DNA from 2 places in the Rahnella aquatilis CIP 78.65 genome. Region 1 is predicted to be linked to the other one. Evidence: predicted binding sites of a transcription regulator. Region 1 holds the regulator's gene; the other holds the start of a gene.
What was found. The regulator LexA, encoded in region 1, represses DNA repair genes until DNA is damaged. The targets are predictions, from matches to a motif close to TNCTGTATGTACATACAGNA.

Region 1 (10,181 bases):
AAAAGGCTTTCACGGATGTGAAAGCCTTTCTTACTGTCTGACTCAGACGACCTCTGATTTCAGACGGGTACTGCTGTAGGGTACTGCCAGGTAAACCCACAGGGCGATGTCACTTAAGCGACTATTGTGTGCCTCAGCGGACTTGATGAATTCGGTTTACAGCCTGCTGGCTGCCAATGAATTCCATCCTAACAGTCACCCATGTTAAAAAATATGATTAATGCATTTCGACCGCACATTCTGACCCAGCTTGTGATCGCTAGCACATAAGCAAAAGTTATCGCTGCAACAGTTACATTTTTTTGCGCTCAAAACACAGCCAGCAATCGTCATAATTTCATGCGGTTACGGGAACAGATAAATTGAAGCGGTTATTACGGCAAGCGACGGCGACGGTATTTTGGCTCATCAGGCCGGAAAAATGCCCGGTAAATCCAGACCGCAACCACGGCTAAAACCAGCCAAGGCAACATTTTTATAACAATCGCCAAAAACCCACCCACCATCATCAGCGCAAAGGCCACGACCAGCGCCGCCACCATACCCAATAAAGAAATGCCGGTCAGCATCAGCATAAAGAAAAAACCAAGCACGAAGAGAATTTCCAGCATCGGGTGCTCCTTAATAAGCCATGTGCGATAAGACGTAGCGTCCAGACACGTATTCGCTATTACAAGAAACGTGCCAGTGTGAAGGGATAAATAATTGATTGAATATTAAGGAAAAAATAATTCGCAGGCACGAACGACCTGCGAAAATGTAGTAAATTTGACTAACAGATAGCGTTTTTACTCACCCTGATTTTCAGAGTTGCGTCGCCACTTCCTGCTGCTGAGCGACCATTTGCAACGCCTGCTCGACCACCTCGATGCCCGCGCCCGCTTTATGCGCATTCTCGCTGAGATGGCGACGGAACTGACGCGCACCCGGCACACCCTGGAACAGACCGAGAATATGGCGGGTGATGTGGCCAAGGTAAGTGCCTTTGCCCAGCTCCGCTTCGATATACGGATACAGCGCGCGAATAACGTCCGGCCCGGTTTTCAGCGGCGCATCGGAGCCGAACAGCTCACGATCAACGTTCAGTAAAATGCCCGGATTCTGGTAAGCCTCGCGCCCCACCATCACGCCATCCATATATTGCAGATGGGTTTTGGCTTCTTCGAGCGTTTTAATGCCGCCGTTAATGGCCATCGTCAGATGCGGGAAATCACGTTTAAGCTGATACACGCGCGGGTAATCCAGCGGCGGGATTTCACGGTTTTCTTTCGGACTGAGGCCGGAAAGCCAGGCTTTACGCGCATGAATAATGAAGGTATCGCAGCCGCCGTTTTCAGACACCTGACGAATGAAATCACACAGGAATTCGTAGCTGTCCTGATCGTCGATACCAATGCGGGTTTTGACCGTGACCGGAATGGAAACCACATCGCGCATCGCTTTAATGCAGTCGGCAACCAGCGACGCCTGCCCCATCAGACAGGCACCAAACATGCCGTTTTGTACGCGATCTGACGGACAACCGACATTCAGGTTAATTTCGTCATAGCCGCGTTCTTCCGCCAGCTTCGCGCAATGCGCCAGATCAGCTGGATTGCTGCCACCCAGTTGCAATGACACCGGATGTTCTTCATCGCCAAAGCCCAGATAATCCCCTTTGCCGTGAATAATGGCCCCGGTGGTCACCATTTCGGTATACAACAAGGTCTGACCGGTCATCAGCCGGTGAAAATGGCGGCAATGGCGATCGGTCCAGTCGAGCATAGGCGCAACGGAAAAACGCTGAGCGGAAAACGGGGTGGTCTGGGGCATTGCGTGTTGAGTTTCTGACATCGGCCTGACATTCGCTGAAGGGGTTCGTGGCGCTCCCGCCAGCGTAGCCGCCGGAGGGAATGTAATCGTTGATTATATCACAGAACAAAGATTCGGCATCTTGTGCCGTTGAGCAGGCGACTGCCGACGTTGCATCACCTCTGAATGGCGCATAATTCGTCGTTTTGGTGCAAGCATGATAAAATAATCAGTGGTCGCATGATGTGGCCTATCCATTCCAATCTGCGCTCAGAGACCGTTGCCATGACCCTGAATAATCCGGAAAAATTACTTTCACAAGCTGAAGAACTTTGCCAGCAGCGCAATGTTCGCCTGACTCCGCAGCGGCTGGAAGTACTGCGTCTGATGACGCAACAACCCGGTGCGATCAGCGCCTATGATTTGCTGGATCTGCTGCGTGTGAGTGAACCGCAGGCGAAACCACCGACCGTTTACCGGGCGCTGGATTTTCTGTTAGAACAGGGGTTTATTCATCGCGTTGAATCCGCAAACAGCTATGTTCTCTGCCATCATTTTGAGGAACCGAGCCATACTTCTGCCCTGTTTATCTGCGACCGCTGCGGGCTGGTCACAGAAAAAACTACCGACGGCATTGAAGAACGTCTGGCAAAACTGGCATTGGAATCCGGCTTTGAACTTCGCCATTCGGTAGTAGAAGCGCATGGATTGTGTGCGGAATGCAACGTCGTGGAGACCTGTGACAGTCATGAACATTGCGATCACGACCACAGTATTGTGGTTAAAAAACGCTGAGGGATGAACGCGTTACGACGAAGAGTCTGAAGAAGTAAAAGGTTGGGTACTTCCGTGTACCCGTATCCTGAATTGTTCCGGGTAGAAGCAACTGCTGCCAGGATACGTCACTGATACGCGAGGGGGAATCGCGTATTACCAGTGATATTTATTTTTGGTTTCCCATTCATGGAGCTCTTTTTCGGCCTGATCTTTCTGATAGCCGTAACGCTCCTGAATTTTACCGACTAACTGATCACGTTTACCTTCGACCACTGTCAGGTCGTCATCAGTCAGTTTGCCCCATTGTTCTTTCACTTTCCCTTTGAACTGTTTCCAGTTACCGTCGGCTTGATCCTTATTCATACAATATCTCCTGTTACCTTGGGTTTGGTGAACTGCATTTCTCGTTTGCAGCTCGTCCTTAACACTTTAAAGGTTAGTAGAGAATCTCGATTAATCCTCTTAAAGCAGGGATAAAACCCGTTATTAGGATTAATCCAAAGCAGGAAATAACGACAATCCAGCGTTTATTTCTTTGAAAACAGTAATAATCAGTCCGCATGAGGCGAAAACCAGGTGTCATGCCGCCAGTAACAGTAACGACACCATATCCAGCCCGGTGAAATCTGACTCAGCAATATCTGACCGAGTAATTCGAGTTATATCAAGGCGGCAACTAAGCGAACGCCGGGAGCATACACGAGTATGTGACCGGGGTTCGCGAAGGCAGCCAACACAGAGATAGCTCGAAGTACGAAGGTCAGATCCAGTCGCCGTTGCGGATGACGCCTACGGCCAGCCCTTCAATGCTGAAATTCTGTTCGCGCAAATCCACTACGATCGGCTGGAATTCGCTGTTCTCAGGCAATAACTGCACCATACTGCCCTGTTTTTTCAGGCGTTTCACCGTGACTTCATCATCAATGCGGGCCACGACAACCTGACCATTACGCACATCTTGCGTTTTATGTACGGCCAGCAGATCGCCGTCAAGGATACCGATATCACGCATCGACATACCGCTGACACGCAGCAGGAAATCGGCGCTTGGCTTAAACATCGCCGGATCAACCTGATAGTGCCCTTCGATATGTTGCTGGGCCAGCAGCGGCTCACCGGCGGCAACGCGGCCAATCAGCGGTAAACCTTCTTCTTCTTCCATCAGCAGGCGAATGCCACGTGATGCACCGGAAACAATCTCAATAACACCCTTGCGCGCCAGCGCCTTAAGATGCTCTTCCGCCGCATTGGGAGAACGGAATCCCAGTCGTGATGCAATCTCTGCGCGGGTTGGTGGCATACCGGTGGTGGAGATATGATCGCGAATAAGGTCGTAGACCTCTTGTTGTCTGGTCGTTAAAGCTTTCATTCCGCCCCCTGGTTGTTTATACAGTCTTGCTGTGAGTATATACAGCTAAACGGTCAATGAAAACCTAAGATTGAATAAAAACAGGGCATAACGTTGATTCCTGGAATACAGATTCCAAATCAGAACCATCGCGGCCAAAAGATGCTGACCCAGACAAAAATCGCCAATATGATGGTCAGAAGTACGGCTGCAGAGCCAATATCTTTTGCACGACCTGAAAGCACGTGAAACTCAGGCCCGATGCGGTCTATCGCACATTCCACCGCACTGTTGAGCAGCTCGGTGACACAGACCAGAACGACAGATCCCACCAGCAGAATGCGTTCTACGGTGCTGACATCAAACCAGAAAGATAACAAAATTAACGGGATAGCGACGCTTGCTTCCTGGCGAAATGCCGCTTCGTTTTGCCATGCTGCTTTGAATCCTTTCCAGGAATAGCCGGCTGCTTTATAAATTCGGGTAAATCCAGTGACTTGGTTCGCCATTTCGGGTACTGATCCTTAGAGTGTTTGCCGCATTTTAGCTTTTATATGACCACAGATCTCCACGGATCTTTCTGGTATCCTTGCGGCGAAATGGCTAACAAGAGGCTTCACGTTTTTATGTCAGGTTGGCGTAGACTTTATTACACATTATTGAATTTACCACTGTCATTGCTGGTAAAGAGCAAGGTCATACCTTCAGATCCGGTTACCGAGTTGCATTTAGACCCGACGCGGCCGATTTTGTATGTATTGCCTTATAACTCCAAAGCCGATTTGCTGACGTTGCGTACGCAATGTCTGGCGCAGAATCTGCCGGACCCCCTTATTCCGCTGGAAATTGACGGAACTCTGCTGCCAAGCCATGTCTTTATTGCTGAAGGCCCGCGCGTATTCTCTTATTACACGCCGCAGCAGGAATCCGTAAAACTGTTCCACGACTACCTCGATTTGCACCGCAATAACCCAGATTTAGACATTCAGATGTTGCCGGTGTCGGTGATGTTTGGCCGGGCACCGGGCCGTGAAGGTCAGGACGACACGCCACATCTGCGCGTGCTGAATGGTATCCAGAAATTCTTCGCTGTGCTGTGGCTGGGACGGGACAGTTTTGTCCGTTTCTCCAATACCGTTTCCCTGCGTTATATGGCGACAGAACACGGCACAGATAAAACAATTGCGCAAAAACTGGCACGTGTGGCGCGGATGCATTTCTCCCGTCAGCGTCTGGCTGCGGTGGGTCCACGTCTTCCGGCACGTCAGGATTTATTCAATAAATTGCTGGCCTCAAAAGCCATTGAAAAAGCGATTGAAGACGAAGCCCGCAGCAAGAAAATTTCCCACGAAAAAGCCCAACAAAACGCCATCGCCCTGATGGAAGAGATTGCCGCTGACTTTTCTTATGAAGCCGTGCGCCTCTCTGACCGCGTGCTGAGCTGGACCTGGAACCGATTGTACAAAGGCATCAACGTTAACAATGCCGAACGTGTACGCCAGTTAGCGCTGGACGGTCAGGAAATTGTGTATGTGCCCTGCCACCGCAGCCACATGGATTATCTGCTGTTGTCTTACGTGCTCTATCATCAGGGGCTGGTACCACCGCATATTGCCGCGGGTATCAATCTGAATTTCTGGCCGGCTGGCCCGATTTTCCGCCGTCTGGGCGCGTTCTTTATTCGTCGAACCTTCAAAGGCAACAAGCTCTATTCAACGGTGTTCCGTGAATATCTGGGCGAACTGTTCAGCCGTGGTTATTCGGTGGAATACTTTGTGGAAGGGGGGCGTTCGCGAACCGGACGCCTGCTGGAGCCGAAAACCGGTACGCTGGCCATGACCATTCAGGCCATGCTGAGAGGCGGTTCACGCCCGATTACACTGGTGCCAATTTACATCGGTTATGAGCACGTCATGGAAGTGGGTACGTACGCCAAAGAATTGCGCGGTGCGACCAAAGAGAAAGAAAGCCTGACGCAAATGCTTAACGGCCTGCGTAAGCTGCGCAACCTTGGCCAGGGTTATGTGAACTTTGGTGAGCCGCTGCATCTGACCACTTACCTGAACCAGAATGTACCCACCTGGCGTGAAGCCATCGACCCGATCGAAGCACAACGTCCGAGCTGGCTGACGCCAACGGTGCAGGATTTAGCAGAACAGATCATGGTGCGTATCAACAATTCAGCGGCTGCCAATGCTATGAACTTGTGTTGTACCGCGCTGCTGGCGTCCCGTCAGCGTTCGCTGACCCGCGAACAACTGACCGAGCAAATCGACTGCTACCTGCAATTATTGCGTAATGTGCCTTACAACGCGGATTCAACGGTGCCGGATCTGACTGCCGATCAGTTGCTCGATCACGCGCTGAACATGAATAAGTTCCAGGTTGAGAAAGACAACATTGGCGACATCATTGTTCTGCCTCGCGAACAGGCAGTGCTGATGACGTATTACCGCAACAACATCCATCATATGCTGGTGTTGCCGTCACTGATTTCAAGCATTGTGATGCATCACCGCCAGGTCAGCCGTGCGGAATTGCTGCGTCAGGTCGAACTGATTTATCCGATGCTGAAAGCCGAACTGTTTATGCATTTCGGGACATCTGAGCTGCCGCACGTGCTGGATGTTCTGACGCTGGAACTGGCGCGTCAGCAAATCATTCATCTTGAAGATGATGAGCTGACACTTAATCCGGCGCGGATCCGCACCCTGCAACTGCTGGCGGCCGGCGTACGTGAAACGCTGCAACGTTATGCCATTACCTTCTCCCTGCTCACCAATAACCCAAGCATCAACCGTGGTGCGCTGGAAAAAGAGAGCCGGATTATGGCACAGCGTTTATCCGTGCTGCACGGTATCAATGCCCCTGAGTTCTTCGATAAAGCCGTATTTTCGACCCTGGTCGGCACACTTCGCGCCGAAGGTTATATCAGTGACAGCGGCGATGCCATTCAGGAACAAACGCGTGAGATTTACCTCATGCTCAGTGATCTGATGACGTCTGATATCAAGCTGACTATCGAAAGCGCGGGTATGCCTTCTGAGCTACCACAACCGACGGCACCACCGGCTGAGCCGAAGATGGATGTGCGCGATACCGATCATTAACCGGCATTAGCGCCCGCCAGCGCAGGCTGCAAAAAATAAAACGCCCGGACTTTTTTACTGAGTCCGGGCGTTTTTTTAGGACGTTGAGTCAGTTCAGAAACCGTTACAACGTGAAGCCTGACAGGCTCATCAGAATGCCGAGGAACAGCACCAGCCCGACATAGTTGTTCTGGCGGAAAGCCAGGAAACAGGCATCACGTTCACGTTTGGCAATCAGCTTCTGCTGATGCACAAACAGCGCAGCAGCCAGCAGCAGCGACCAGTAAAACGGTGCGCTGAGCTGGGAAAGATGACCGACAATCCCCATCAGGACCAGCGTTGCCAGTTGCAGCAGGCCGATGATCAATGTGTCAAAACGTCCGAATAAAATCGCTGTCGACTTCACGCCGATCTTCAAATCATCGTCACGATCGACCATCGCGTATTGCGTATCGTAAGCCACCGTCCAGCAGATATTTGCCACGAACATTAACCAGCAACTGAGCGGTACACTTTCGCTCACAGCGGCATAGGCCATCGGGATCGCCCAGCCAAACGCCGCGCCCAAAACCACCTGCGGCAAATGACTGACACGCTTCATAAACGGGTAAATCCATGCCAGCGCCAGCCCGGCCAGAGACAGCCAAATCGTCATGCGGTTAAGCAGCAGAACCAGCAAGAATGACACCAGCACCAGTCCGGCGAATAATATTTTCGCCTGCTTACCGGTGATCGCCCCGCTCGGCAATGGTCGTTGAGCGGTGCGTTTTACGTGACCATCAAATTTACGATCGGCGTAGTCATTGACCACACACCCGGCGGCACGCATGAAAAACACGCCCAGCACGAAAACCAGCAAAATCTTAGCAGACGGCATTCCGCCACCTGCAACCCACAATGCCCATAACGTTGGCCACAGCAGCAGCAGTGAGCCGATCGGCTTATCAATACGCATCAGGCGGCAGTAATCACGCCATGTGCCCTGAGTCATACTTCCTGACACTCTCTGTTCTCCTTGTTGATTAGCCTGACTCATTCCTGCTCCGCCTTATTTTGCGGACGGTGAACCGGCGAGTCGGGGAGGAAAATTTCGGTCAGCAGCAACGGCTTGTCAGACAAGCGCAGGCGGGAACGGCGCGCCCATAACGCCCCCTGCTCACTGTGTAATTGTCCCAGATGAATGTAATCACGGGACAAATTATTTCCGCTGAACAGATAACGGCCCAGCGGCACAGTGCCTAAATCGACCAGCGCCAGATCCGGCCCGGTCAGCGTTTCTTCAGGAATAACTGTGCGCCCGAGCAGCCATGGCTGCGCGTCACCAAACAGCACGATTTCGCGGATCCAGTAACGGGCACTTTCCGGCAACTGCTGCGCTTCGCTTTCACCCAGTTCTTCGCGGCTGACAAAACATTCGTTTTGCGGTTTCACGGTGACGGTAACACCCTGCTTTTCAAACCGGCGGGTCATGGATCCCATTTCCATCAGCCAGTCAGCCACATCCGCAGGCACCTGCGAAGGATCGTCAAACCAGTGGATCGGGGATTTTTCGGGGGAACGGGAATCAGACATCAATGGCTCCGTAATGAAGGTGTTCATACCTCCAATGAATTATCTGCCTCGCATTCTAGCGTATGATTGCGAGGCAGTAATCGCCTCATTTATTCCCGGCGCAGACGTTCGCTGTTGGCGAGGAAAAGCGTTACGACCAGCACCAGGATCGCGCAGGCGTAAACTAATGTGTCATAAGGACTTTTGTGATCGACGATGATCAAACGGATAATCGCAGTGATCCCGATGTAAATAAAATAGCGTAAAGGGAAGTGATAGCCCGAAGAAAAATACTTAATTATCAGGGCAATAAACTCGAAATAGAGGAAGTAAATCACAATCCCCTCAATGAGCAAATACGATGACGACTGATCGTTATTCACGAACAGCACCATTGCTAAATGATAGGTTTCGCGCCCGATAAAAATCATCAGTATCGCGGCCAGTCCTAATAAAAATATATTCAAAATTCGCTGCATAATGACGGATATCATCATTGCCCGCTTTGATCCTGCCATGTGATCTACATCCCACTTTTGTTATTAATCCCCGCAGAATACCACAGAGTCAGTACAGGAAAAGCGCCATTAAAAAAGGGCCAGCCGGTGAAGGCTAACCCTTTTATTTAGAAATATTGCGACCTGTCCCTCTAAATCATTCGGGCTGGATCAAGGCGGCAAGGGAACGAAGCCCCGGGAGCTTACATAAGTAAGTGACCGGGGTGAGTTCACGCAGCCAACGCTGAAACAGTCTGAAGGATGACGAGGGATTAGCGCCAGTTTTTAAAGCGGTTAATCAAACCGTTAGTCGAACTGTCATGGCCGGTCACATCTTTGTCATCTTCCAGTTCTGGCAGAATACGGTTTGCCAGCTGTTTGCCCAGTTCTACGCCCCATTGGTCGAAGGTGTAGATGTTGAGGATCACGCCCTGAGTGAAGATTTTGTGTTCATACATCGCGATCAACGCACCCAGGCTGTAAGGCGTGATTTCACGCAGCAGGATGGAGTTGGTCGGACGGTTCCCTTCGAACACTTTGAATGGTGCAACGTGTTTAACGTCTTCGGGTTTTTTACCCTGATCGGCGAATTCTTTCTCGACAACATCCAGAGATTTACCGAATGCCAGCGCTTCAGTCTGGGCGAAGAAGTTAGACAGCAGTTTCGCGTGGTGATCGCTCAGCGGGTTATGGCTGATGGCCGGTGCGATGAAGTCACAAGGGATGATTTTAGTCCCCTGGTGAATCAGCTGATAGAACGCGTGCTGACCGTTAGTGCCCGGTTCGCCCCAGATGATCGGGCCAGTCTGGTAATCCACCGGGTTGCCGTTACGGTCAACGAACTTACCGTTAGATTCCATGTTGCCTTGCTGGAAGTAAGCGGCAAAACGGTGCATGTACTGGTCGTATGGCAGGATAGCTTCGGTTTCAGTGCCGTAGAAATCATTGTACCAGATGCCGATCAGCGCCAGCAGTACCGGCAGGTTTTTCTCAGCCGGCGTATTCGCGAAGTGTTTATCCATCGCGTGAGCACCGCTCAGCAACTGTTCGAAGTTATCGAAACCTACAGACAGCGCGATAGACAGACCGATGGCTGACCACAGCGAGTAACGGCCGCCGACCCAGTCC
Region 2 (10,181 bases), on a different contig from region 1:
GTATTTAGCTGGGCATGGCCGTTACTGGCGCGTAAAAATGTGCGCCCGAGCAGCATCACCAAGTTCATCATCGGCATTTTGTGTGCAGCGGCAGGTTTCGGGATCATGATGATGGCAGCCCAGAACGTGCTGAACAGCGGCGGGGCAGGCGTATCGCCATTATGGCTGGTAGGAAGCATTCTGATGCTGACGCTCGGCGAGTTGTGCCTGAGCCCGATTGGTCTGGCGACGATGACGCTGCTGGCACCGGAAAGAATGCGCGGTCAGATGATGGGCCTGTGGTTCTGTGCCAGCGCACTGGGGAATCTGGCAGCCGGTTTGATTGGCGGACATGTAAAAGCCGATCAACTGGATATGTTGCCTGACCTCTTCGCGCGATGCTCCATTGCGTTGCTGATCTGCGCTGCGGTGCTGTTTGTCCTTATCATTCCGGTGCGCAGAATGCTGGAAAACGCCCAGTCTAAGACAGAGCAAAAACCGGTGACGCATGCCTGATGGCCGGTAAGGTGTTTTTCGAATACCGCTAAGCATCCTTAAGGCCGGTCTGATGACCGGCCTTATTTTTTAGATTTTCGTTATGCGTTTGCCGCTTTCATCAATAACCGCTTCACCGTCTTCCTTGGTGAACGCGCCACGTTGCTCATCAGGCAAGATCGCTAATACCTCCTCAGAAGGGCGGCATAAACGGGTGCCCAGCGGCGTAACGACCACCGGCCGGTTGATCAGGATCGGGTACTGCAACATAAAGTCGATCAGCTGATCGTCGCTGAAATGATTGTCTGCCAGTTTTAATTGCTCATACGGCCCGACATTTTTGCGTAACAACGCCCGCACAGTAATGCCCATATCCGCAATCAGTGTTACCAGTTCCTCACGCGCCGGTGGTGTTTCAAGATACAAAATTATTGCAGGCTCAGCGCCGCTGTTGCGGATCAGCTCAAGGGTATTGCGCGATGTGCCACAGGCCGGGTTGTGATAAATAGTGATGTTGCTCATCAGGGTGATCTCTTTTTCAACCTCAGCATGAGGTTATGCATTAAACATCCGTTACAGCACGACAGACAACCGCAGTGCTAAAGCTGCCAGCGTGACAAACAGCACCGGAAGGGTCATGACAATGCCCACACGGAAGTAATATCCCCAGGTAATCGTCATATTCTTCTGTGACAACACATGCAACCATAACAGTGTTGCCAGGCTGCCAATCGGGGTGATTTTGGGCCCCAGATCGCTGCCGATCACGTTGGCATAAATCATCGCCTCCCTGATGACGCCCGTGGCTGAGCTGCCCTCAATCGACAACGCGCCGATCAGAACGGTCGGCATATTGTTCATGATGGAAGAGAGGAAGGCGGTGAGGAACCCGGTCCCCAGCGTAGAGGCCCATAAACCCTGCTCTGCCAGCTGATTCAGCAGGGCAGAAAGGGTGTGCGTCAGCCCCGCATTACGTAAACCATAAACCACCAGATACATACCCAGCGAGAAGATAACGATTTGCCACGGTGCTCCGCGCAGCACTTTACCGGTATTAATGGCGTGACCTTTCCTGGCGATAACGTAAAGAATCAGTGCGCCGATGGCGGCAACCAGGCTGACCGGTACGCCGAGGGGTTCAAGACCAAAGAAACCTGCCAGCAGAAGGATCAGAACCAGCCAGCCAGCTTTGAAGGTGCCGGCATCGCGGATCGCCTCTTCAGGCCGTTTTAACAGAGAAATATCGTAAACCGGGGGAATGTCTTGGCGGAAAAACAGGTGCAGCATGACCAGTGTTGTCGCAATGGCCGCCAGATTAACCGGCCCCATGACGGCTGCATATTCCGTGAATCCCAGATTAAAGAAATCAGCCGAAACGATATTCACCAGATTTGAGACGATCAGCGGCAGGCTGGCAACATCCGCGATAAAACCGGCGGCCATGACAAAGGCTAATGTCGCGCCGCGACTGAAACCCAGAGCCAGCAGCATCGCCATGACAATCGGCGTCAGAATCAGTGCGGCACCGTCATTGGCGAACAGCGCAGCGACCATTGCGCCCAGCAAAATAATCCAGGTAAATAACAGACGCCCGCGTCCGTTTCCCCAGCGTGCAACATGCAGTGCCGCCCACTCGAAGAAACCCGATTCATCCAGCAGCAGGCTGATAATGATAACGGCAATAAAAGTGGCCGTTGCATTCCAGACTATTTGCCAGACAACAGGAATATCACTTGGGTGAACGACGCCTGTCAGTAATGCCAGACCTGCGCCCAGCATGGCGCCCCAGCCAATGCCCAGCCCGCGGGGCTGCCAGATAACCAGAATCAGGGTGAGCAAAAAAATAGTACCTGCCAGCCACATGAGCGACTCCGTTCATATTTGTTATAGTGAATGTGTTTATTGGTTTAACACGAAACCGGTGACTTATTGTTCAGTTTGTGGCGTATGTTTTCGCGGTCACAGTTCCATGCCGAATCGATGATGGTCGCTGACCACGCAGGCATTTGTGGTGAGAGGCGGTAATGCACCCATTTACCTTCCCGGCGGTCTGTGACCAGCCCGGCTTCGCGTAACAGTGCAAGGTGACGGGAGATTTTAGGCTGAGATTCCGCTGTTGCGGCACAGATATCGCAGACGCAAAGCTCTCCTGATTCCCTGAGGAGCATCACAATCGTTGCGCGCGTTTCGTCAGCAAGCAGTTTAAAAAGCTGGACAGGCTGTAGCATAGGGAATCCCGATAATGGATTGACAAAACATATGTTAATTCACATATGATGGCTTTTAAAGCACCGTTTTCAGAAAGGAGCATTTTTTATGATTCAGCTACCCGTACTTGAACCGCCAGGAACAGAATTTGGTGCGCATAATCATGATTATGTTAAATGCGATAATAAACCCCGCACTCACTGAGTATCTGTCCTTTATCCTGCCTCACCTGACACTGAGTCGCCGGGGGGAAGGTTTCGCCATTGCCTGAGCGATTGACTTTAATTTCAATAATAAGAGAATGTTTCTTTTCGCGCGACGACCAGACATCACCGGAGTTTATCATCGCTTCTTCCCGTCATTTTTCGTGTATCACTGCCGTTAAATATCCTGCTGCCATTGTGGCGTTTGCGTTGTTGCTGGCAAGCTGTTCCTCGACACCGCCAAAATCACTGGTGACGCCGCTGCCGCCAGTGACGAAGCACCCTCTTCCCGGTCAACCGGTGCTGAGCCATGAACCCGTGCGCGGCGTCTGGCTGGCCACGGTTTCCCGCCTCGACTGGCCGCCGGTTAATTCGGTAAATACCGGCAGTACGTCTTTACGCATCAGCCAGCAGCAACAGGCACTGACGGCCAAACTGGACAAGCTTAAAAGTCTGGGCATCAATACGGTGTTCTTCCAGGTGAAACCTGACGGCACAGCATTCTGGCCATCAAAAATTTTGCCGTGGTCAGATATGCTTACGGGCAAGATTGGTCAGGATCCGGGCTATGATCCGCTGCAGTTTATGCTCGATGAAGCGCACAAACGCGGCATGAAGGTGCACGCCTGGTTTAACCCTTACCGCGTGTCGGTGAATACCAAATCTTCGACAGTGGCAGAACTGAATCAGACATTGCCGCTGCATCCGGCCAGCGTGTTCGTGCTGCACCGTGACTGGATCCGAACCTCCGGCGATCGTTTCGTGGTTGACCCCGGTATTCCTGAAGCGCGCGACTGGATAACCAGCATCGTGGCGGAAGTGGTGGCGCGTTATCCGGTCGATGGTGTGCAGTTTGATGACTATTTTTATTCAGAATCACCGGGTTCCGCGCTGGATGACAGCCTGACGTTCCGCAAATACGGTCAGGGTTATGCCTCAAAAGCCGACTGGCGGCGTCACAATACCCAGCAACTGATTGAGCAGGTTTCGCGCACCATAAAACAGCTGAAACCGGGTGTGGAATTTGGCGTCAGTCCGGCGGGTGTCTGGCGCAATGTGTCACATGATCCGGCGGGTTCACAAACCTCCGGTGCAGCGGCTTATGATGAAGCCTATGCGGATACCCGCCTGTGGGTGCAACAGGGTTTGCTCGATTACATTGCGCCGCAACTGTACTGGCCATTCTCCCGCAAGGCAGCGCGTTATGACGTACTGGCAAACTGGTGGGCAAATGTGGTCAAGCCCACACATACGCGCCTCTACATTGGTGTGGCGTTGTATAAAGTGGGCGAACCGTCAAAAAATGAACCGGACTGGACGGTAAGCGGCGGCGTGCCGGAGCTGAAAAAACAGCTCGATATGAATGAATCCGTGTCACAAATTAACGGTACGATTTTATTCCGCGAAAACTACCTCAACCAGCCGCAGACGCAGGACGCGGTCCGTTACCTGAAAAGCCGCTGGGGAAGCTGAAATAACGGTGTTTATTAGCTGGTTGCCTGCAGAATGTTTCTTCAGAAAACACGGTGTATTACTCTGATCACGCGATGATAGTCCAGTTATTCATAACTTTTTGTCGCAGATTTAAGTGAATATTACGAATATTACCTGTCCAGTTGGAGCCACGAAAATGCCGGTTCAGGAAGGAAGCATGGGCGAAACGATTGACCCACTGCGCATTTAATTTTCCGCTACCCGAACTGAGCGAAACCCCGGTGGTATCCATCCTGTTCACTGAGCCGGCGATATTCGGGTGAAAACCCATTTTTAAATAGAATCCCTGGCTATCGTCTACCGGCAATAATGAAGCGTTTTCGATATTCAGTTCCAGCCCGTATCTTATGGCGGAAAATAACAAAATTTGCCCCAGTCCGATAAATCTGTTGGGATTAGATTTCGTAGGCGTGTTGGTATTTCCTTCAACATATATCGCCGAGATATATAAATAATCGCTACTTCCGGATTCACTCTGTACACTGCACCGCCCCGCAGCAACATTTTCATGATTGTCCGTGAATAGCGAAAAATTCATCGCATGCCTTTCATATTCTGGGGGCGTTTCTTTTTCTTCGTCCAGGCTGAGAGTTAATGGTTTTCTGCCCTGAGGATTTTTCTCTATAAAGCGCATAGACTTTTTATTCCTTTAAATAAACGTTGAGTTAATTAAATTTGCGGCAAACGGATGTAATTATAAGCAAAGAGTATTGGAGGGATACTTAATTATATATGTACTTTTTATCTGCGCACGGACTGAGAAAGAAAGGCGCCGTCTGAAAACGCAGGCGGCACTTTTTTGATTTCAGACTATTCTGCCCCGCGTGAAATGCTTTCGCGTTCTGTACTCTTCTACCCTTAAAAGGTGTTCAACATAAGGAGACGCTATGAGACGTATTGCATTGTTACTTACCCTGATGATCGCGGGCCCTGCTGTCGCCGAAGACACTACTGCGCAACATACCCCCGCGACCTATATCAATATTCTCTGCAGTTCCGCGCTCAATAAACCTGATGGCACTGCGGCGTATTTCCGTGAGCAGATCAAAGATGTTTCGACACAATCACAGTCTCCGTCGTCGATCAATAAGACAGAATTTGATGAGGATGAAGCCGATAAGGTGATTCAGACATGGACTTCGCTCAGCAAAGCCGACCGCGAGAAAGTGAAGACGCAACAACAATGTCAGGACACCTTGCATAAGCGATATCAGGAAGGGTAAAAATCGTGCGGGGATACAAGAATGCGGGATCGGTTCCCGCATTCTTGTGAAAGGTCATGCTGTTAATGGGAAACGCTTTTAATTGCGCACCAGCGCCTGCGACTTATCCATTGCGTGTCCTTTTGCATGGCGGGAGAAAGATGATCATGCACTACATGGTTTCTTAAGGCCGCATTCACCGGACAGGGAACTCTGCTAAATTTAAGGTAATTCCCTGCTGTTGCTGTCTGAAGAGGTCAATGACGATGGTTACCGAAAGTGATAAGGGCAAAGACCTCAGTCGGGCTACCGCTGAGCTATTGGCAGAGCTCATTCCCTATCTCCAGTTCCGTACTGTCCCCGCAGGCTCGCGCTTCTATCTGTATGAGAACGGGGAATTTCATTGTTATTTCATTCGCAAAGGCTGGTTTAAAACCTTTCATAACGACGAACCGGTATTGATCGGTGTTATTTCTGTACCGGGGATTATCGGGATTGGCGGCGCGGTTCCCGCAGACGCCAAAATGTTTATTCAGGCACAGGATGAGGGAGAAATTGCCCGTGCCACTGTGGCAGAAATGCATGCTTTGATTGAACGCCTGGATCTGTGGGAGGCTCTGACCAAACATCTTCTCAGGATGACCAACAAACTCTATGTCAAAAGCACCCTGCTGACGGCACCAACATCCTATGAAATTCTGCGCCATCAGCTTATGGAACTCATGAACGAACCGCCGGAAATACGCGAAAATATTCCCGCTGCCCACTATATTCAGCTCAAGACACACCTTTCGCGCAGCACGATCATGAAAGTGCTTTCACAACTAAAACTGGGGGGATATCTGAGGCTGGATAACGGTATTCTGAAAGAAGTGATCCGTTTGCCGCTGAAATACTGAGCATGGGAGCAAAGGGCGGGAAAGAAAGCGTGCAGTTACGCACGCTGTTCTGTCAGTTACGCGGCTTTTACCGTACGTACTTTCTTAGCGGCGGCAGGTTTTTCAGCAACGATCTCTTCAGCAACCGTTTCTTCAATAACCACGTTTTCTGCGACGTCTGCGGCTTGTGTTGATGTTTCAGCGGCGGGTTGCGGCGCTGACTCTGCTTCCGGCAATTTGCTGGTACGCAAAATATGCTGGACGGTGTCTTTCTGTTCGGCGAGGTGAAGCGCAATGTTTTCCGCGAGAGTTTCATCCATGTCGATATTGCTTTGTAACAGCCATTCAGTAAAAGCATCTGCCATGTCGAGCATCTTGTCGTAAGCGTCTGCTTCTTTCTTATTGGCAAATGTCATTTTCTCTTCACCTTTTCTGACGACAACAAATTTTGTTTCAACAGCCATGATTCGCTCCTTATACTGTAATTATATACAGCATACCAGTAATCAGTGCAGGATACATCATCCGGCCTGCTTTTTATAGTGCGGCGCATCAAAGGCCCGGCATAATACCCTGGCCAATATAGCGTGGGTGAAAGTACGGGCAGACGCTGGAAGGCAGGTCGCAGGCCAGATTTATATCATATTCTGACGGAATATCAGGGTCATGAACGGATGCGATTACGGCACGTTTTTCTGAGGAATTACCGGGTATGAAAAAAGGATAATTCCGTTTCGGGCTGACGGATGGCATAGTCAATGCCTGACCTTTACTACAGGACTGTTCCATGATCGTCGTTAACCCGTCACTCGATCCGACGCTTGCCCGTATCGCCCCTGGCTTTCGCGTATTAAGTATATCGGCGCAGGCAGCGCCGATAATCAATCCTGCGCTCGCGCAGGAAACTTTGCAAAATGCCTGTCGTTTTGTGCTTGAGAATGATTTTTCCTGGACAGATGAACATCTGAGCGCCTGGGGTGAAGTGTTTAAAGCCTTTGGCGCAAAACCTAAACGCACTCCCTGCTCTGCAGATGCTCTCAGAAAACGCGTACTCAAAGACGGCACCATGCCTGCCATCGATCCGGTAGTGGATCTCTATAATGCGGTGAGTATTCAATACGCCATTCCGGTCGGCGGGGAAAATATTTCAGCCTACATTGGACACCCGCTGCTGACCTTCGCCACAGGCAGCGAGCCGTTTGACACACTCAAAGCAGGAGAACCGGTGATGGAGTCACCTGACGCCGGTGAAGTGATCTGGCGAGATGACGCAGGCGTAACCTGCCGGCGCTGGAACTGGCGTCAGGGCATCAGAACCCGCCTCGACAGCGACGCGCAAAATATGTGGTTCATTCTCGAAAGCCTGCCAGCCATGCCGTTGCAGGCATTGCACGACGCCGGAGATATGTTAATTCACGGGCTTGAGCAGATGATGCCGGGCGTTCAAACCGATGTAAAACTCATCACGCTGCCCTGATCTGCCGGAGTCTTATTCTTTATCCAGCAGCGATGTGCCGTAAGAATTATCGATGGTACACAGCCAGCGACCGTCCGGTTCATGGCGGAAAACATAGGTGGCGCGGCGGGTCGTGGTCACCTTGCCGCCCTGTCCGTCGGGGAAATGCAGCACCGTTTCCATGATCACCAGCGCATCGTCCGCTCCTTCAATCACCTGCATTTCACCCTGTTCTACCACCAGCTGATCCTGAAAATAATCTGAGATTGCGACAAAGGCTTTACGGATATCGGTTTTGCCTCGGGCAATCATGCCCGGTTTAATCACCAGCGCAGCATCTTCGGCATAATGCGCCATCAGTGCGTCAAAATCTCTGACTGATATGGCCTTGTCACAGGCTTCGATAACCTGGCGGATCGGGTGGGTACTCATGCGTTAATCTCCTTTTGCTGAATTCCAGAATAATGAGATCCCCGCCAGAAATAACAGGATGTCGATCAGGCGGTTAAAGTATGTCTCTGACATCTTAATAACAAATTTTTTGCCAATAAGCATCCCTGCCGCCAGCGTACTACCCACCAGCAAGCCGCTAAACAATACCGGCCACGGCATCGCACCAATCGCGCTGAACGTTGAGGCTTTGGCGAAATAAATCGCGAACGATGCAGCGGCTTCGGTGGAAAGCAACGCGCCTTTCACCAGCCCGAAGCCGGCGAAAACCGGGATGGTCAGCGGGCCGGTTGAAAATACCACACCGGTCAGAAACCCTGTCAGCGCGCCCGCCAGTGCCAGTTGCATACTGCTGAGGGTAAAAGCCCTGCAACGGGCATAATGTCGTAAAGGGATGAGCAGAAAGAAGAACGTACCGATACATATATTCGACAGTCTGGCAGGCATCTCCCATAAGGTATTGGCACCGAGAATCGCTGCGGGAATGCCAGGCACGGCATACAGCAAGAACGCCCGAATGTTGATGTCTTTGCGCCAGAGGATCACGCGGGAGATGTTGCCGACAATGGCCGAAATCGCCATCACCGGAATGGCGGTTTTCGGGCCGAAAGTATACGTCAGCGCCGGCAATAACATGATGGAACTCCCGGTGCCGACAATGCCGCTGATAACTCCGGCCAGTATGCCCGTCAGGCCAATCACCACATACATCACGTTACCTATCCTTTTCTGAAAGAGAATGCGGGCGATGATAGCGTTTAGAAAATGGCGTAACCCGTGATAAAAAGTCACATAATCGTGATTAAAAAGGAACAACCATGCATGCCCTTCCCCCGATAACGGCCCTCCGCGCCTTTCTTGTCGCCTGTCATGCGGGCAGTTTTACCGCCGCAGCGCAGGAGTTATGCATCACGCACGGCGCGGTCAGCCGCCATATTCAGGTGGTGGAGAAATGGTTTGGAGTGAATTTATTCAGTAAGGAAGGCCAGCGGCGGGTACCGACACCTTATGCGCTGAAGCTGGCGCGCGAGCTGGGCAGCGCGTTTGATACGCTGTCGGATATCGCCCTGCGTTACGGTAATGGCGGGCGTAATAATGTATTCAACGTCAGCGTGCCCACCACCATGAGCCTGAAATGGCTGCTGCCCCGCCTTGATGATTTTTATACGCAATTTCCTGAGGCTAATCTGCAAATCTCTACGGCCAATACCGAGCAGTTACACATTGTGGGGCATTACGATTTGCTGATCCGTCGTGAAACCGGTGCCACGGAATATTCCGCGATCCCTTTTCTGGCCGATACCCATTGCCTGATGGCTTCGCCGGCGCTGCTCGGACGTTTTCAACTGAAGACACCGGAGGACGTGCTGAAATGTCCGCGCATTGAAACCCTTACCCGGCCAGGGCATTGGAATATGTGGCTGGCGGCGGCAGGGCTGGAGAAAACGCCGGTCAGCGGTTTGCGCCGTTATGACCATTTTCACGTTTCATTGCATGCCATGCTGGAAGGGATCGGCGTCGGGCTGGGGCCGGTCAGAACGCTGTCGGCAGAAATCCGTCGCGGGAATCTGGTGCTGTTGTTTCCGCAGATTACTGTCGCGCCCTGCCATTACCATGCCCTGACGCCAGCAGGCGTGCAGAAAACCCTGCTCCACCAGGCGTTTGAACGCTGGCTGGTGGCACAGGGAGAATGCGGTGATCAGTCGTAATTCTCACCGTATAAGCCAATAAGTCGCCGCACGACGCCATTGGTCCAGCCGAAGCCATCCTGCAGCGGATATTCCCCGCCGCCCCCTTCGCGCGGGGTGCCACCGGA

Region 2: RAHAQ2_RS23735 (YebG family protein) is a predicted target of LexA. The motif match lies at 6,937-6,956, and genes of this name have one in related genera.

Annotation. Positions count from the first base shown of each region.
Region 1 covers NC_016818.1:4,459,165-4,469,345, forward strand. Annotated here, with positions in the region: gene pspG (envelope stress response protein PspG) at 375-611, opposite strand; gene dusA (tRNA dihydrouridine(20/20a) synthase DusA) at 805-1,812, opposite strand; gene zur (zinc uptake transcriptional repressor Zur) at 2,077-2,586, shown strand; gene RAHAQ2_RS20195 (CsbD family protein) at 2,722-2,931, opposite strand; gene lexA (transcriptional repressor LexA) at 3,329-3,937, opposite strand; gene RAHAQ2_RS20205 (diacylglycerol kinase) at 4,057-4,425, opposite strand; gene plsB (glycerol-3-phosphate 1-O-acyltransferase PlsB) at 4,543-7,026, shown strand; gene ubiA (4-hydroxybenzoate octaprenyltransferase) at 7,130-7,996, opposite strand; gene ubiC (chorismate lyase) at 8,038-8,577, opposite strand; gene psiE (phosphate-starvation-inducible protein PsiE) at 8,667-9,074, opposite strand; gene pgi (glucose-6-phosphate isomerase) at 9,326-10,181, opposite strand, start outside.
Region 2 covers NC_016835.1:382,684-392,864, forward strand. Annotated here, with positions in the region: gene RAHAQ2_RS23695 (peptide MFS transporter) at 1-495, shown strand, start outside; gene arsC (glutaredoxin-dependent arsenate reductase) at 565-996, opposite strand; gene RAHAQ2_RS23705 (arsenic transporter) at 1,048-2,337, opposite strand; gene RAHAQ2_RS23710 (metalloregulator ArsR/SmtB family transcription factor) at 2,382-2,702, opposite strand; gene RAHAQ2_RS23715 (glycoside hydrolase family 10-like protein) at 3,027-4,358, shown strand; gene RAHAQ2_RS23720 (GNAT family protein) at 4,426-5,013, opposite strand; gene RAHAQ2_RS23725 (hypothetical protein) at 5,267-5,602, shown strand; gene RAHAQ2_RS23730 (helix-turn-helix domain-containing protein) at 5,842-6,480, shown strand; gene RAHAQ2_RS23735 (YebG family protein) at 6,537-6,923, opposite strand; partial or broken gene RAHAQ2_RS26075 (acyltransferase) at 7,056-7,186, shown strand; gene RAHAQ2_RS23745 (B3/B4 domain-containing protein) at 7,247-7,936, shown strand; gene RAHAQ2_RS23750 (YybH family protein) at 7,949-8,347, opposite strand; gene RAHAQ2_RS23755 (sulfite exporter TauE/SafE family protein) at 8,351-9,076, opposite strand; gene RAHAQ2_RS23760 (LysR substrate-binding domain-containing protein) at 9,184-10,074, shown strand; gene treF (alpha,alpha-trehalase TreF) at 10,065-10,181, opposite strand, start outside.